4 regions of the Vibrio kasasachensis genome follow, and region 4 is predicted to be linked to each of the others. Evidence: predicted binding sites of a transcription regulator. Region 4 holds the regulator's gene; each other region holds the start of a gene.
What was found. Region 4 encodes CRP, which controls carbon source genes, mostly activating them, when cyclic AMP is high. Its sites were predicted from a motif close to TGTGANNNNNNTCACA; they were not measured.

Region 1 (3,152 bases), on a different contig from region 4:
GACGAACTACCTGTGCCGATAAAACTTGTTCATATCAACAAATGTCCAATTCTTGCACCAGCGAAAACGCTGACGGCAGAAAACGCCGATAAAATCGGTATCAATCGCGAACAGTGCCTACAAAATTTACAAATACTTCGTCAACATCCCGAGATCCGAGAGAAACTGGTTGGTGTCTTCAATGTCAATCGTGAATTCGATGGAAGCCAAGATGTTGATAGCCAACTTTACGACAACTTTTTCTCTCCAGCTGATCGCGCCGCGATGGATATCATTCGTCAAACACAGCCAGAACAACTCGGTGGATTAGATATCACCTTTAAAGATTCACGTATCGAACCTCTGCTTTTTAGATACCGAGCTCGACATTTCCCATGGACGCTAGCTGAACAAGAACAACAACGTTGGTTGAACCACAGCCGTGACTACTTCCAAAGTCGTATAGACGACTACATGCTAAATCTTGAAAACTTAGTGTACGAACATGAAAGTGATACAAAAAAAATTAATCTATTAAAATCTGTGTACCAGTACGTCGAGAAACTTGTCTCTTAACTCATCTTTGAGTACGACTTTTCTCGGTGATATTTCGCTAATGGCGCACCAATATGGCTCAAATTTTACTTAAATATGCAGTGTCTATGGGACTGATCCTTCTCTGTCTCATGGCTGGCGTTAACATTCAAGATTTATTGGGAACTTCAATTCCTGGCAGTATCATCGGTATGTTAATTCTGTTTGGATTAATGGCGGGAAGGCTCGTTCCCGCTGAATGGGTGAGACCCAGTGCTAACCTATTTATTCGCTACATGATTCTTTTGTTTGTTCCTATCAGTGTCGGGTTGATGGATCATTTCGACTCTCTCATTAGCAATGCGCTACCGATCTTGGCGGCGGCGGTAGGCAGCACATTTATCGTGCTCATCGCACTGGGCTTGCTGCTTGACCGTTTATTAAAGCGAGGACATAAGTAATGTGGATGCTCGCTACTATTGTCGTGTTTTTCTTGGCACGTTGGATTAGTCGAAAATGCAATACGCCGATCATGAACCCATTGCTGATAAGTATTTCAATACTGATCCCACTACTGACCTATTTCAAAATACCTTTCGATGCTTATTATGCAGAAAACGAATGGCTCAGTTTTATGTTGCAACCAGCAGTGGTTGCGCTCGCCTACCCTCTATATGAACAACTTCCTCAAATTCGAGCCAATTGGCGTATTGTGATGCTGGCTTGTGGCGTGGGAAGTATTATGTCGATGCTAAGTAGCACTCTAATTGCTGTTGCATTGAAAACAGACTTATCCCTTATTGCAAGTTTACTGGGCAAATCCGTCACAACTCCAATCGCGATGGAAGTCTCAAGAAACTTAGGCGGAGAGCCCGCGATTGCGGCCATTCTTGTATTGCTAGTTGGACTGTTCGGTGCCATTTTGGCCTACCCAATCTACAACATGCTAAACATCACCCACCCTATTGCTCGAGGTTTAACCATGGGCACGGTTTCTCATGCATTAGGCACGGCAACTTGTGCAGAAAAAAATGGTGAAGATGCGGCGTTTAGCTCATTAGCACTGGTTCTCTGTGGTGTCATCACATCGATTATCGCCCCAACGTTCTTTGGATTTGCGCTTTGGTTAAACACATAGTTCAAAATCTGTTCTAACACTATCTTAAAAGGTCACCAATCTTGTGTGACCTCACTCTAATTATGTAATAATGAAATCCATTACATTTTATATATTGATTTACATCACAGTTTAATCTTGATGCCACCATAGAATGTAAACATAAAGATAAATAGAGCTCAGCCTCTAAATATCACTACCGCATTACTAAAGGATTTCTTATGAGAAGCCGTATCAAACTGGCATTAAAAAATTTACCTTCAACAGTTGAGCACTTCTTAACACCAGTAGTAATGGCTGATGAGTTTGATGCAACACTTAGCTCTGAGCAATATAGCCATCTTTTGGAAGTTTCGGGTCTTACAGACGCCGAATTACGCGTTGCTTTACTTCCTCTCGCAGCAGCATACTCCTATGCATCCATCTCCAACTTTTACGTTGGCGCGATTGTACGTGGTTTATCTGGCAGGCTTTACTTTGGCGCTAATCTTGAGATTTCAGGTGCGCAACTTGGTCAAACGGTTCATGCTGAACAATCGGCCATTAGCCATGCATGGATGAAAGGTGAGCACGGGTTGTCTGATATCACTATTAATTTCAGCCCATGTGGTCATTGTCGTCAATTCATGAATGAGCTAACGACTGCGGATAAGCTTATTGTTCAGTTACCAGAGCGCAATGAAATGACATTGCAGCAATACTTGCCTGAGTCATTTGGTCCCGCCGACCTTGGTGTTGAATCTGGATTAATGACGCACACTGACCATGGTCAGACGACACAAGATGAAGACCCTCTCGTCATTTCTGCTCTCTCAGCCCTAAATCGTAGCCATGCTCCGTATACAAACAACTTAAGTGGGGTTGCTATTAAACTGCGCAATGGTAATGTTTATCAAGGTGGTTACGCTGAAAACGCGGCATTTAACCCTAGCTTGCCACCGTTGCAAGTCGCACTGTGTCAAATCTTGTTAGCCGGTCAAACATTTGAAACTATCGAATCAACTGCGTTAGTCGAAATGAGCAATGGCAGCATTAGCCACCTTGCTGATACACAAGCAACTTTGGAAGCGATCAACCCTGATATTCCACTGGCTTACTTAGCGATATAGTGGCGGTATAATTCGCTCGACTATTTTCAATAAAAAAAGGCGCCATTAAGCGCCTTTTTTATTAGAAAATGGATAATTACAGATCAAAAAATGGGGTCGGGTCTACTTCTAAATTGTGCGGCGCAATTGCTTTTAAAATTTTTACCGCGCTGTGCTTCAAATCGAGGTAGCTCACTTCAACATAACGTTTGTATTTTCGCGAGTAGAAGCATTTCACTTCTGGCTTCAACGGCTCGTCAGTGTTTGATGTCCAAATAATTCCCACTCGTCCATCATTGAGCTCCACCACCGAACCCACCGGAAACACACCAATACAGTTGATAAACTTATACACTAAATCTTTATCTAGATGATTGGGCGTCAAGCTTAATAATATTTTAAAGGCTTCTGCCGAACTCATACCTCGTTTATAA
Region 2 (3,152 bases), on a different contig from region 4:
ACGAAAAAAAACCATAAATTGAATGCTTACCGAACGAGTGTTATTTTTTTGTTAAGCTTATATGGAGGTGCTTATGGAATCTGATCTAAAATATGCTTTGATTATCACAGCAACGATTTTTGCTATTTTAATTAGCTATGGTGTTGTTGCTATTGCGGCAGCTTAGAGACTTTAGTCATGAATAACAGTGGTGTAATTACTAACACTGCTAGTTTGGTCGACATCGATCGACTCTCCAAGTACACCAACGGACTTAACGCTCTAGTCGCCCAAGGTGGTGGGCAAAGAGGAATCTTCACCGCTGGTGTATTAGACGCTTTTCTCCTCTCTGATTTTGACCCATTCCATCGCTTTTACGGCACCTCTGCCGGGGCACTTAATTTATCGGCTTATCTGTGCCGTCAGAAAGGGATCGGGCGCTCATTTATTCTTGACCTCACCACTTCTTCGGAGTTCTTTCACTTATTTAGCTATATTCGTCGTAAGCAATATTTAGGCTTAGATTGGGCGTTAGATAAAATCAGTGAATATCCTTACCAGCTTGATATAGACATGGGTCGTAGAGTGCTTGGTTCACGCCAGGCGTATGCGGCGGTGACAGATTCTTCGCTTTTGATAGATCGCTATTTGCCGATGCTTGATGATGATTGGAAAAAGGTATTGATCGCCAGCTGCGCTATTCCGCGCCTATATGACAATGAAGTTAAGTTTCAGCATGGCAGCTACATTGATGGTGGCGTTTCAGCTTCCATTCCAGTCCAAGAAGCATGGCGCCAAGGTGCGCGCTGTATTGTTGTGATTCGCACCGAAGGGGATGAAGTGCCAGTCCCTGAACCTTTAGTTAGTGCTCAAGATGATGTTGAGTGGTATCGAGATCCCTTAAATCTGGTTCAAGATCATTGGCAACAGAAGTTAACGCAGTGGAAGACGGATTGGAACGATTTTTTTAATGACCGTATTCAACGTTCAAAGCAACAACAACAGCTGTTAGCATCACTTAACGGAGGACGATGGTTATTTGGAGCGGATGATATTTACCGTATAAGTCATCTATTAGGTGATAATTTTGACTCCAGTTTAATGGATATGTTGATGGTCCATTATCAGACTTATTCACTCACTCGAAAATTCTTACTTACCCCTCCAGACGATTGCTATATCGTTCAAATTAAGCCAGCTCAGCCGCTGTTATCAAGTTCTTTGATGAGCGATAGGGAAGAGTTATTACATGATTATCAACTTGGGCTTGATGCTGGTTTTCGCTGCGTAGAGACATTCGATCAGTGTGGCGTGACACAACTGAATATGCCTTTCAATTTGAAATAGCTTCCGATCAACAGCAAGTTTCTTGATGAATTTGTGGTTAAAACTCGTTCAAAATTGTGCGGAGCATCTAAAACTCTATTTTTTTCTCGCCGCAAAATAACATGATCGCATGACAAATTTTTGCTGAGCTATATGACAGGGAACACAAACAATTAGTATTATACGTGATGCCTGTCACGGCAATCTACCAAGGCGCTTCACAATTACTTCGCAAAGTAAAAAAATTAATTAGTTGTTGATTCTCGGAGTTTCTTTCATGTACATGGCTCAACCAGGCCATATTGATCATATCAAGCAGGTCAATGCTGGCCGTGTATACAAACTCATTGATCAAAAAGGTCCCATTTCTCGAATCGACTTATCGAAACAGAGTTTACTTGCACCGGCAAGTATTACGAAGATCACTCGCGAGTTAATCGAGGCCCATCTTATTCACGAAACGACAGTGCAAGAATCGATCAGTCGTGGTCGTCCTGCGGTAGGTCTACAAGTGAATAACGAGGGCTGGCAGTTTTTGTCAATGCGTCTTGGTCGTGGATATCTCACCATTGCACTACACGAGTTAGGTGGTGATGTTCTTATTGATACGAAGATCGATATTCACGAAATCGATCAGGAGGACGTACTCGCTCGACTTCTACATGAAATCGAAGAGTTCTTTCAAACCTATTCGGACCAACTTGATCGTGTTACTAGTATTGCTATTACGCTGCCTGGCTTAGTGAATTCTGAGGAAGGCATTGTGCTGCAAATGCCGCATTATAATGTAGAAAACCTCGCGCTTGGTCCTGAAATATACAAAGCGACAGGCTTACCTGTTTTTGTTGCTAATGACACCCGTGCTTGGGCATTGGCTGAAAAGTTATTTGGTCATTCACAAGAAAACGATAACTCAATTTTGATATCCATTCACCATGGTTTAGGGGCGGGGATTATTCTTGACGGTCGCGTGCTTCAAGGACGACACGGTAACATTGGTGAATTAGGACATATCCAGATTGACCCTCAGGGGAGGTTATGTCATTGCGGTAATCGTGGTTGTTTAGAAACGGTTGCGAGCTCGCAAGCCATACGTACCGAAGTGACTGAACGCATTGCCAACGGTGAAGAGTCTGTGTTGGCGGCTATCGAAGACGTCTCGGTTGAAGACATCTGTGAAGCTGCGGTGAACGGTGATGCACTTGCTATCGATGTGATTGAGAATTTGGGGCGATATTTAGGGGCAGCTGCGGCATTGGTTATCAACCTATTTAACCCAGAAAAAATCCTCATAGGTGGAGCAATCAACCAAGCTAAAGAAGTTCTTTATCCTGCGATTCAGAAGTGCATAAAGGAACAAAGTTTGCCTGTTTATCATCAAGATTTGGAGTTAGTTGAGTCCCGCTTCTACAAACAAGCAACTATGACTGGTGCTGCCCTCGTAAAACAGGCACTATATGATGGCTTATTGCTTATGAAAGTGATAGAAGGGTAATGAATTTATCTCGTTGAACTGTCAGTGATTTAGTCTTGTTGTTCAATGAGGTACAAGAATCGTGCGATCCAGAAACCTGCTGTAGAGAATCGATATGACCGGAGTATTAAACACTGTAGACCAACGAACAAAGTTGGTCGGTGAAAACCGTTTAGAATTGCTGCTATTTAGTTTAAATAGTCGTCAATTGTTTGCTATTAATGTGTTTAAAGTGCGTGAAGTAATTAAAGTGCCACTACTGACTAAATTGCCAGGGGCTCACTACAATATCACTGGTGTTGCTTCTCTACGTGGTGTGTCGGTGCCGATTATAGATTTACGCTCCGCAATAGGTTTCCCACCGTCACGCCTT
Region 3 (3,152 bases), on a different contig from region 4:
TTAGAACACATCCACCCAGAAAAAGATGTTGATGGTTTCCACCCATACAACGTAGGTCGCCTTGCACAACGCATTCCTAAGCTACGCTCTTGTACACCTAAGGGTATTATTACCCTGCTGGGTCGTTACAACATCGATCTACGCGGTAAACACGCTGTGGTCGTTGGTGCATCCAACATTGTTGGTCGTCCAATGACGCTAGAGTTGTTACTGGCGGGTTGTACTACAACTACCTGTCATCGTTTTACCAAAGATTTGGAAAGTCACATTCGTCAGGCTGATGTTGTGGTGGTAGCAGTCGGTAAGCCTAATTTCATTCCTGGTGAGTGGATTAAGAAAGGTGCGGTTGTGGTTGATGTGGGTATTAACCGCTTAGAATCTGGCAAGCTAGTTGGTGATGTGGAATACGATAAAGCCAAAGAAAACGCGAGCTTTATTACCCCTGTTCCTGGTGGCGTGGGGCCTATGACGGTTGCAAGCCTTATTGAGAACACTATGCTTGCGTGTGAGCAGTTCCATACTAAGTAACTGGCTCCACACCAAATAGTTGAATTGAAAAAAGGGATGACATTGTCATCCCTTTTTTATTTAGGCTAGAAGAATCAAGCTAAGCGAATCACGAATACCCAATTGTCCAGAAGGAGTATTCGCGGGTTTCGCTAGCTTTGATAATCAATGAGCAAACTAGAGAGATAAAATCACACCCGCCAAAGAGGCACTCATTAGGTTCGCCATTACACCCGCAGCAATTGCGCGGAAACCATATTGAGAGATAAAGGTGCGCTTTTCTGGAACAATACTGCCCAAGCCACCAATCAGCATCGCCATAGTCGAAATATTGGCAAAACCACATAGCGCAAATGTCACAATCGCTTGTGAGTGCTCACTCAGTAATGGTTTAACTTCCATCAATTGAATGAAGGCTACGAACTCATTCACAACGATCTTATTACCAATTAGAGAGCCTGCGATGGTCGCTTCGCTCCATGGCACACCCAGTAGCCAAGCTACAGGGGCAAACAAATAGCCAAGGATCAGCTCAAAGCTTAGGTCGATACCAACTAAACCACCAGCCCAGCCTAACATGCCATTCAGAAGTGCAATCACGCTAACAAAAGCCAACAAGGTCGCGCCAACTGCCACTGCAATGCGCAAGCCTGCCATTGCGCCATCAGCCATAGCTTCAACTACGTTAGTTGCTTTTGGCATCTCAACGTTTTCTAGCTCAACTTCCGGTGCCAGTGTTTCGCTTTCTGGCATCATGATTTTTGCCATCAACAAACCTGCTGGCGCAGACATAAATGCCGCAGCAATCAGGTAGTTCAGATCAACCCCTAATGAGGCATAACCGACTAACGTACCACCAGCAACCGATGCCAAACCACAAGTCATCACAGTAAAGAATTGCGAATCCGTCATGTGCTTTAGATAAGGCTTAACCACAAGAGGTGCTTCAATCATACCAACGAAGATGTTAGCCGTTGCCGAAAGAGATTCAGCGCGCCCAATGCCTAATAGCTTTTGTAAACCACCACCGATCAGGTTGATCACTTTTGGCATCAAGCCAATGTGGTACAAACCTGAGATAAGCGCCGAGAAGAAGACGATGATACCCAATACGTTAATCGCGAAGGTGAAACCACCAGTCGCTAGACCACCGAAAAGAAAAGCGATGCCCTCTTGCCCGTAGTTGATTAGATTTGAAACTGCACCTGTCACGCTGTTTAGCGCGTCTTTGCCCGCCGGAACATAGAGAACAAGTAGAGCAAATGCAATTTGTAGCGCAAATGCCAACGAAACCGTTCGATAGTTAATATTTTTTCTATTTGTAGATAGTAGCCATGCAGTAAGCAAAATCGCTACGATACCAAAGATTGAGTTCATAAAATGAATCCGACAAAAAGGGGGGAACTGGAAGGCGTCGGATAATAGCGCCTAAAAAATGAGACGCAAGTCACGTTTGTTGCGAGGTTGTATAATCGGTTGTTTGTTTTATGAGCAATCATTTAACGTGCTGTTTTATAACAAGATAAACGATTGCTAAATGACATTATTTCCAAACGGAAAATATGTTTCTAGCTTCAGAAATAATAGTTAAACATTCGGGCGGCTAATATAAGGCGCTAATTGGTTATCCCAATGGCAAGGTGAGCCGATTTTTTGTTTGATGAACTCGATCACAGCTGAGGTCTTTTTCGGCATGTAATGGCGGCTCGGGTATACCGCATAAAAAGGCATACTTTGGCTCGCTCGCCATTCTGGCAGTAATTGAATAAGTTGGCCTTGCTTGAATTCATCACGGATCAGATACGTAGCTAGGTAGGCAATCCCCCACCCTGCAACGGCAGCATCACGTACTGCCTCGGCAAGATCAACCGAGTAATTACCGGTTACTTTCACGGCTAACTGCTGTTGTGCGTTACTAAATGTCCAGTTGGTATAATCTCGTTCCCAGCTACGGTATATCAAGCAGTTGTGCTCTGCTAATTCTTGCGGGTGCTTGGGTGCGGCATTGTGCATCAAGTAATCTGGCGAAGCTGCTACCACAAATTGGCAGTCCGCAATGCGTTGCGCCACATAGCCTTCCGGCAAGCGTTCATTATTGGTGATCCAAAGATCCAACCCTTCTTCGAGCATATCGACCTTATAATCAAACAGATGTACTTCGACTTGCAGATCAGGGTGCTGTGCGCGCAGCTCTTGAATCGCTGGGATGATGTGCAGCGTACCAAAAGATTGCGAAAGACCAATTTTAACCAAACCTTCTACTTCGTCTCGCTGGCTTTCAATTTCTGTTTGCGCTTCATCAATGGTTAAAACGATCTGTTGGCAATGGCGATAAAAACGCTCACCCGCCTCTGTTGCGGTGAAGCTGCGAGTGGTGCGCTGAACTAATTTGACCCCAACCGATTTTTCTAAAAGCGCCAGTTGTTTACTCACATGCGAAACTGACACGCCTAAACTTTTAGCCGCTAGGGTGAAATTTTTATGTTTCAGTAACGCAGCAAACACGACCATTTGAGCAGCTCTATCTGACAGCACATTGTCTCCTAGAAAAACAAAGGGGCTCAATGAGCCCCAAAAAATCGTTTAAACTAACAATCTAATCTAACGTTATACGATCAGCCAAATGGCTTACCGCCAACGCGAAG
Region 4 (3,152 bases):
ACTATGCGGCAGATTATTGTGCATACCCTATGGCGTCTATGGAAGGTGAGCAAACTGAGCTACCTGAAACACTAAGCCCGGGTATTCATTTGTAGCAAGTGCGGATGTAGCTCACAGAGGTTAATACTTCTGCACCCTGACATTTTCACTGAACTACACTGTAGTGGTCGAATTAAGCCAAATACCAACATTGAGACAAGGAGGCGCTATGACACCAAGTGTTCTGTTCCAGTTATTATGGCAAGACTACACCTCTCGTCTGTGCCCATCTGCGGGTAACGTTCATAAGTTGCTTAAAGAAGATGACCCATTACTCAATGATCATATAGCGCTTCGAACTTTTAACGTCGCGCCTGTTGGATTGGAAGTGTTAGCGAAGCCTTTTCTTGAATTAGGTTATCAGGAAGCGGGCGATTACGTATTTGAATCGAAAAAATTAGTAGCTAAGCACTTTCAGCATCCAGACCCAACTCAACCGAAAGTATTTATTAGTCAACTTAAAGTGGAAGAATGCTCAGAAGCATTGCAAGGTATCGTTAAGCAATTGGTTTCTCAGGTTGAGCAAGGTGAGATGCAAGGGGTTGAGTTTTTGTACTCAGGTAGACCATGGCAATTGCCCTATCAAGATTATCTTATATTGGCTCAAGAGAGTGAATATGCAGCATGGTTAGCTGCTCATGGTTATGGTGCGAATCATTTTACGGTTAGTGTTAACCAACTTAAGCAGTTTAGTGAAGTGCAGCAAGTGAATGACTACCTAAAAGCCACGGGGTTTGTGATTAACCAATCGGGTGGGGAAGTGAAAGGTTCTGCAGAGGTGCTACTGGAGCAATCTTCAACAATGGCAGATCGTGTTCATGTTGAGTTTGATGACGGTGTAATGTTGATACCGGGCGGTTTTTACGAATTTGCCAAGCGGTATCCAATGGCTGATGGTCAGTTGTATCCAGGCTTTGTTGCGGCTTCTGCCGATAAGATATTTGAAAGCACCAATATTGAAAGTACTAATATAGAAACTACCAACAACTGACTCAATGAATGAGCCGTCAAAGATGGAAAACAAAAAAGCCACCGAAAGGTGGCTTTTGCAATGTGACTTGTCCACTAAATGTAACTTAGCGAGTTCCGTACACAACGATAGTCTTGCCGTGAGCAGAGATTAAGTTCTGCTCTTCTAGCATCTTCAAGATACGACCAACAGTCTCGCGAGAACAGCCCACGATTTGACCGATTTCTTGACGAGTGATCTTAATTTGCATTCCATCTGGGTGAGTCATCGCATCAGGTTGCTTCGCTAGGTTTAGTAGCGTTTGCGCGATACGACCGGTTACATCTAGGAATGCTAGGTCGCCAACTTTTTGGCTAGTCACTTGTAGGCGACGAGCCATCTGAGAAGACAGACGCATTAGAATATCAGGGTTTACTTGTATTAGTTGGCGGAATTTCTTAAATGAAATCTCTGCAACTTCACAAGGAGACTTGGCGCGAACCCAAGCAGTACGTTCTTGGTCTTCTTCAAATAGACCAAGCTCACCAATGAAATCACCTTGGTTTAGGTAAGAAAGGATCATCTCCTTACCTTCTTCGTCTTTAATAAGTACCGCAACAGAACCTTTAACGATGTAGTACAACGTCTCAGCTTTCTCGCCCGCATGAATTAGCGTGCTTTTTGATGGGTACTTATGAATATGACAGTGTGAAAGGAACCACTCTAATGTTGGATCGGTTTGAGGTTTACCTAGAACCATAATATCTCACTTCCTCTGCAGGGTACGCTTGCGCTTTCCGTGTTGTAGCTAAGCCCAAATTGGGAGTAAACAGGATAAGAGCACTTCAGTAGTGCTGCAAGCTATCTTGTGTTTCGACCTCAAATAGTATCCTTTTTCCTGAACTATTTCTTGATTTTAATCGAGTAGTGGATGTTATTTTCTAAGCAAAAACGTGCACATGATCACGGTATGAAAAGTAATCGTGTTTAATCGCGGTGATTTAGCCAATTTTCCCAGTTTCTATTAATTGTTGAAGAATTGGTCTGACGATTAATTCCATCGCGAAACTCATTTTACCGCCGGGAACGACAAGGGTGTTATGACGCGACATAAATGAACCATCGATCATGGCTAACAGATACGGATAATCGACATTTTTGAAGCCACGCAATCGAATTACAACAAAGCTTTCGTCTAAGCTTGGAATGCCTTTCGCATCAAGAGGGTTAGATGTATCGACGGTAGGGACACGCTGAAAGTTGATGTGGGTACGCGAAAACTGCGGAGTAATGTAGTTTAAGTAGTCATCCATCGAGCGAACGATAGAGTCCATAACGGCTTCGCGAGAATGTCCGCGGTCACGAGTATCGCGGACAAATTTTTGGATCCATTCAAGGTTAACGATTGGCACCATACCAATCAAAAAATCCACATGCTGGGCAACGTTAACGTCACCATCGACCACACCACCGTGTAATCCTTCATAAAACAGCACATCGCTATTTTCAGGAAGATCTTGCCAATGGGTAAAAGTACCAGGCATTTGGTTATAGGGTACGGCTTCATCAAAGGTATGTAGATAGCGGCGTACCTTACCAGTGCCATCGTTACCATACTCATGGAAAAAATCCGCCAGAGCAGGAAAGTCATTAGCTTGAGGACCAAAATAGCTAATATGGCGACCTTGATCGCGAGCTTTACGAATCTCTACGTCCATTTCAGGACGAGTAAATCGGTGGAAACTGTCCCCTTCGATCCACGCAGGCTTTATGTCCATCATATTGAACATTTTGCGAAAGGCTTCAGATGTAGTTGTGGTTCCCGCTCCGGATGAACCCGTTACGGCAATGATTGGATGCTTTGCTGACATGACAAACCCTGTCTAAAAATAACGTTCCTGTTAATATTTGAATGGGTGTTACAAATTCTACGTATCAATATAACATGATTAACGTTCTGTTTAAAAAGCTTAAACAGTTAAAACTTCTTTCTGAGTTGGATATCGACCGTTTCGTGTAGCTCAGAGAAAACGATCGCCGCTTCGCCTGACGCAAGTTGAGTTTTGACTTGGTCCACTTTATCTTGCAGCGAGATTTCCATTTCGCCGTAATCGGTACCTTCTCGTAATACAAATTCGCGAATTAGGTTTTCTAACGTTTCAGG

Region 1: a site for CRP is predicted at 1,696-1,711, ahead of cdd (cytidine deaminase). Genes of this name have one in related genera too.
Region 2: a site for CRP is predicted at 1,490-1,505, ahead of mlc (sugar metabolism global transcriptional regulator Mlc). Genes of this name have one in related genera too.
Region 3: a site for CRP is predicted at 1,944-1,959, ahead of L4C38_RS01735 (NupC/NupG family nucleoside CNT transporter). Genes of this name have one in related genera too.

The regions. Positions count from the first base shown of each region.
Region 1 is NZ_JAKJTB010000012.1:20,467-23,618, reverse strand. It holds gene sbcB (exodeoxyribonuclease I) at 1-555, shown strand, start outside; gene L4C38_RS08920 (CidA/LrgA family protein) at 609-974, shown strand; gene L4C38_RS08915 (CidB/LrgB family autolysis modulator) at 974-1,651, shown strand; gene cdd (cytidine deaminase) at 1,852-2,739, shown strand; gene L4C38_RS08905 (cyclic di-GMP phosphodiesterase) at 2,816-3,152, opposite strand, start outside.
Region 2 is NZ_JAKJTB010000008.1:413,933-417,084, forward strand. It holds gene cydH (cytochrome bd-I oxidase subunit CydH) at 74-166, shown strand; gene L4C38_RS02300 (patatin-like phospholipase family protein) at 178-1,326, shown strand; gene mlc (sugar metabolism global transcriptional regulator Mlc) at 1,583-2,800, shown strand; gene L4C38_RS02310 (chemotaxis protein CheV) at 2,895-3,152, shown strand, end outside.
Region 3 is NZ_JAKJTB010000008.1:288,247-291,398, reverse strand. It holds gene folD (bifunctional methylenetetrahydrofolate dehydrogenase/methenyltetrahydrofolate cyclohydrolase FolD) at 1-528, shown strand, start outside; gene L4C38_RS01735 (NupC/NupG family nucleoside CNT transporter) at 685-1,884, opposite strand; gene L4C38_RS01730 (LysR family transcriptional regulator) at 2,095-3,042, opposite strand; gene L4C38_RS01725 (lytic murein transglycosylase) at 3,104-3,152, opposite strand, start outside.
Region 4 is NZ_JAKJTB010000014.1:51,728-54,879, reverse strand. It holds gene astD (succinylglutamate-semialdehyde dehydrogenase) at 1-95, shown strand, start outside; gene L4C38_RS12140 (DUF1338 domain-containing protein) at 209-1,030, shown strand; gene crp (cAMP-activated global transcriptional regulator CRP) at 1,116-1,748, opposite strand; gene L4C38_RS12130 (phosphoribulokinase) at 1,990-2,859, opposite strand; gene L4C38_RS12125 (YheU family protein) at 2,967-3,152, opposite strand, start outside.